2 regions of the Arthrobacter sp. KUASC02 genome follow, and region 1 is predicted to be linked to the other one. Evidence: predicted binding sites of a transcription regulator. Region 1 holds the regulator's gene; the other holds the start of a gene.
What was found. The regulator HrcA, encoded in region 1, represses chaperone genes, less so after heat shock. The targets are predictions, from matches to a motif close to TTNGCACTCGNNNNNNNCGAGTGCNAA.

Region 1 (2,197 bases):
TTCCAGTCCACGCCCCGCGGAATGACCGGCCAGGCGTCAATGCCGAGCACTGCCGGCCGGATTGCCTGCCACACGTCCACGTAGGGATGGCCCACGATCAGGACGTTGCCCGCGGCGCCGGGCGACGCCATCACGGCATCGGCGATCCGTGATTCCTTCGAGTTGGCAACCAGGTGGTCCACCAGCACTCCCAGCCGGCGGCCCGGACCCGGACGGAATGCTGCAACCGCCGCCGTGAGATCGTCAATGCCGTGCAAGGGCTCGACGACGATGCCCTCCACCCTGAGGTCGTCACCCCAGACTTTTTCCACAAGTTCGGCGTCGTGCTTGCCTTCCACCCAGATGCGGCTGGCCTTGGCCACCTGGGCGCGCTGGCCCGCCACCCGCACGGATCCGGAGGCGGTCCTGCCGGATGCGGCGGAGGCGGCCTGGGCGCGCGGGGCCGGGGGCATCAGCCGGATCGGCAGGCCCTCCAGGAGGAATCCGTAGCCGAGGCGGAACGTGCGGGACTTGCCGCGCCGGTCCTCCAATGCCACAACGTGCATTCCGCCGGACTTTTCCACCCTGGTGACAGCGCCCACCCAGCCGGACTGCACGTCTTCCAGCACCATGCCGCGTTCAACCGGCACTTCGGGAAGCTCGGCTTTCCGGGGAGCCGTGATGTCCTGCGGGCCCCAGTTCTGGTACGACATCGGGTAGACACAACCTTGCGCTAGAAAATGTGAAACAGGAGAAGTGAAACAGGGGCGCCGTGGCTTCACGGACGTGCCTGTCCTGTCCCGCTCTGGAGTTTCGCCCGGAGCGGTACCAATGCTAACAACGCGGCGACTCATATTAGACTGGTTAGCACTTAGACATGACGAGTGCTAACGGTAGACGGGATCTGGCAGGCGAAAAAGCCGGTCCGCGGCCCGGGTTAAGCCGATCGGAGGTGGAGAATGAGCGAACCACGCAAGCTTGAAGTACTGCGCGCCATCGTGGAGGACTACGTCCATTCCCGCGAACCTGTGGGCTCCAAGGCCCTGGTGGAGAGACACCATCTGGGAGTCTCCAGCGCCACCATCCGCAATGACATGGCGGCCCTGGAAGATGAGGGCCTGATCACGGCGCCGCACACCAGCGCGGGGAGGATCCCCACCGACAAGGGCTACCGGCTCTTTGTCGACCAGATTTCCGCCGTCAAGCCGCTGTCGCAGGCCGAACGCCGGGCCATCCAGACGCTGCTCGAAGGTTCGGACGACCTGGACGACGTCCTGGAGCGTACCGTGCGGCTGCTGTCGCAGCTGACCAACCAGGTGGCCGTGGTGCAGTATCCGCACCTCAGCCGTGCCATGGTGCGGCACATCGAGTTTGTGCTGCTGGCGCCGCGCCAGGTCCTCGCTGTCCTGATTGCGGACACCGGTAAGGTCGAACAACGGGTCATCGACGTCGGCCAGGAGCTCAGCGACGAGGCCGTCGCCGGCCTCCGCACACGGTTCCTGAAGAGCCTGGCGGGGACACCGCTGAGCCTGCTCCCGCAAGCGCTGCCCGCCGTCGTCGCAAGCTGTGAACCGGCACGCCGGCACGCCGCCCAGGCGCTGGCCCGCGGCCTGGATGCCCTGGCCAGCAGTACCCGCGAAGAGCGGATGGTCATGGCCGGCACCGCCAACCTCGCGCGGTCCAACGTTGACTTCCCGCTGAGCATCGGCCCGGTCCTCGAGGCGCTTGAGGAACAGGTGGTCATGCTCCGCCTGCTCAGCGAGATGGCGCAGGACCCCCGCGGCGTGACCGTCAGCATCGGCCGGGAGAATCCCTACGACGGCCTCGCGGAAGCCTCGGTGGTGGCCACGGGCTACGGGCCCGGTTCCAGTGCCAAGGTGGGCGTACTTGGGCCCACCCGGATGGACTATCCCACCACCATGGCCGCGGTCCGTGCCGTGGCACGCTACCTTTCCAGGATCCTCGGGCCTTGACCAGCCCTTCATCAGCCAACCAGGCCTCCGTGTCCCGGCTTCCGGGGGCGGCAGCAGCATTATAGGCACCACCCAAGGCATTACAGGCAGTACAACCAGGAAGAGATACGAACTTTGAGCAGCCACTACGACGTTCTTGGAGTCTCACCCGAAGCGACGGGCGAAGAGATCAAGAAGGCCTACCGAAAGCTTGCGCGGACGTTGCACCCGGACGTGAACCCCGGTGAGGATGCCTCGGACCGCTT
Region 2 (2,197 bases), 1.5 Mb from region 1:
CGAGGACACCGCGTCACAGGCCAAGGAACTCGTGGCGGCCAAGGCTGACGTGGTCATCGGTCCCACTGACTCGAGCCGCGCCCCGGGGGCAATAGATGTCCTGTCGCGGGCCAAAGTGGCCATCATTTCTCCGGCGAACGCCGCGCACGGCCTCACACGGTATAAGAGTGGCGGGTACTACTTCCGCACGTCGGCAGCCGACGTGGCCCAGGCGCCAGTGCTGGTCAAGCTGGCCAAGGACAGCGGCGCCCGGACCGTAGCGGTCCTTCACGAGGACAGCCTGTACGGCAAGGACGTCTCTGTGGCCGTGGCCGCCGCGGCCAAGGCAGCAGGCGTAGGCACGGTGGCCGAGGCCGGATTCACAGCCGGCCAGGCACAGCAGGCGGCCGCAGCCGCGAAGGCCGCCGGCCCGGACGCCGTCATCGTCGTTGCCCGCGCCGGCGCCCAGGGCGCCATAGCGGAACTCAACAACGCGGGCCTGGCGGGCAGCAAGCTGATCCTCAGTGACGGCGCCGTCAACCAGTACGGCTCCGCGCTGGGGTCCAAGGCCCTTGAGGGTGCCCGCGGAATTCTGCCGGGTGTCTTCCCCTCGGCGCATTTCCAGGGCGAACTGGTGGCGGTTGATCCAGGCCTTAAGGACATGACGTTCGCCGCGGAAACGTACGACGCCGTCAACCTGGCCGCCATCGCGGCCGTCGCGGCGCAGGACGACGCCGGCTCCTCCATCGCTGCCAAGCTGACCGCAGTCTCCGGACCGCAAGGCGCGGGCACGGCTGAACCGTGCAGGAGCTACAAGGACTGTGCCGACGCCCTCAAGGCCGGTAAGCCTGCGGATTACGACGGCGAGTCAGGGCAGATCGGCTTCGATTCCACCGGGGACGTCACCAGCGCCAACTACATGGTGTTCACCTATGCCGCAGATAACAGGGCCAGGATGAGCGGAAGCGAAACCGCCGCCCGTGCCGGCGGCTGATCGCTCCTAGCGTAGCCGGGGCTGCGGCAGGGCCTTTCCGCGCAATGCCTGCTTGCACTCTCCCCGGGGGAGTGCTAATTATTGACTTAGCACTCCCACGGACTGACTGCTAATTCCACGCCCGGTTCCGGCCGGCCGCGGAGAGCGGGAAGGACAAGGAGCGAAAGAAATACCTTGCTGGGGTGAGATCCCATCCGTGCGGCATACAGAGGCCGCCGGTGAAGGGTCGTCCGTCGCGGGCACCGCAGTGAAGGTTCATTCTTAACGACTGTCCCGAAAGGACTACTGCCGTTATGGCCAAGATCATTGCATTTGATGAAGAGGCACGCCGCGGTCTTGAGCGGGGCCTGAACATCCTCGCCGACGCCGTCAAGGTCACCCTCGGCCCGCGTGGACGCAACGTCGTCCTCGAAAAGAAGTGGGGCGCCCCCACGATCACCAACGATGGTGTGTCCATCGCCAAGGAGATCGAGCTGGACGATCCTTACGAAAAGATCGGCGCCGAGCTGGTCAAGGAAGTTGCCAAGAAGACGGATGACGTCGCTGGCGACGGCACCACCACGGCCACCGTGCTCGCACAGGCACTGGTCAAGGAAGGCCTGCGCAACGTCGCAGCCGGCGCTGACCCGCTGTCCCTGAAGCGCGGCATCGAGAAGGCTGTTGAAGCCGTCACCACCGAGCTGCTCGCTTCCGCCAAGGAAATCGAAACCAAGGAAGAGATCGCCGCCACGGCGTCCATCTCTGCCGGTGACGACGAAATCGGCGCGCTGATCGCTGAAGCACTGGACAAGGTCGGCAAGGAAGGTGTTATCACCGTCGAGGAGTCCAACACCTTCGGCCTCGAGCTTGAGCTCACCGAGGGCATGCGCTTCGACAAGGGCTACATCTCCGCTTACTTCGTCACCGACGCTGAGCGTCAGGAAACGGTCCTCGAGGATCCGTACATCCTGATCGTCAACTCCAAGATCTCCAACGTCAAGGAACTGGTTGCTGTCCTCGAAAAGGTCATGCAGTCCTCCAAGCCGCTGCTGATCATTGCCGAAGACATCGAGGGCGAGGCCCTGGCCACCCTGATCGTCAACAAGATCCGTGGCACCTTCAAGTCCGTCGCCGTCAAGGCTCCGGGCTTCGGCGACCGCCGCAAGGCGCAGCTCGCGGACATCGCCATCCTCACCGGTGGCCAGGTCATCTCCGAGGAAGTCGGCCTCAAGCTTGAGACCGCCG

Region 2: the regulator HrcA is predicted to act here: its motif matches at 1,060-1,086, upstream of groL (chaperonin GroEL).

The regions. Positions count from the first base shown of each region.
Region 1 covers NZ_AP046053.1:2,373,759-2,375,955, forward strand. Annotated here, with positions in the region: gene AC6JAC_RS10930 (DUF3097 domain-containing protein) at 1-692, opposite strand, end outside; gene hrcA (heat-inducible transcriptional repressor HrcA) at 939-1,952, shown strand; gene dnaJ (molecular chaperone DnaJ) at 2,067-2,197, shown strand, end outside.
Region 2 covers NZ_AP046053.1:3,904,011-3,906,207, reverse strand. Annotated here, with positions in the region: gene AC6JAC_RS17935 (ABC transporter substrate-binding protein) at 1-973, shown strand, start outside; gene groL (chaperonin GroEL) at 1,267-2,197, shown strand, end outside.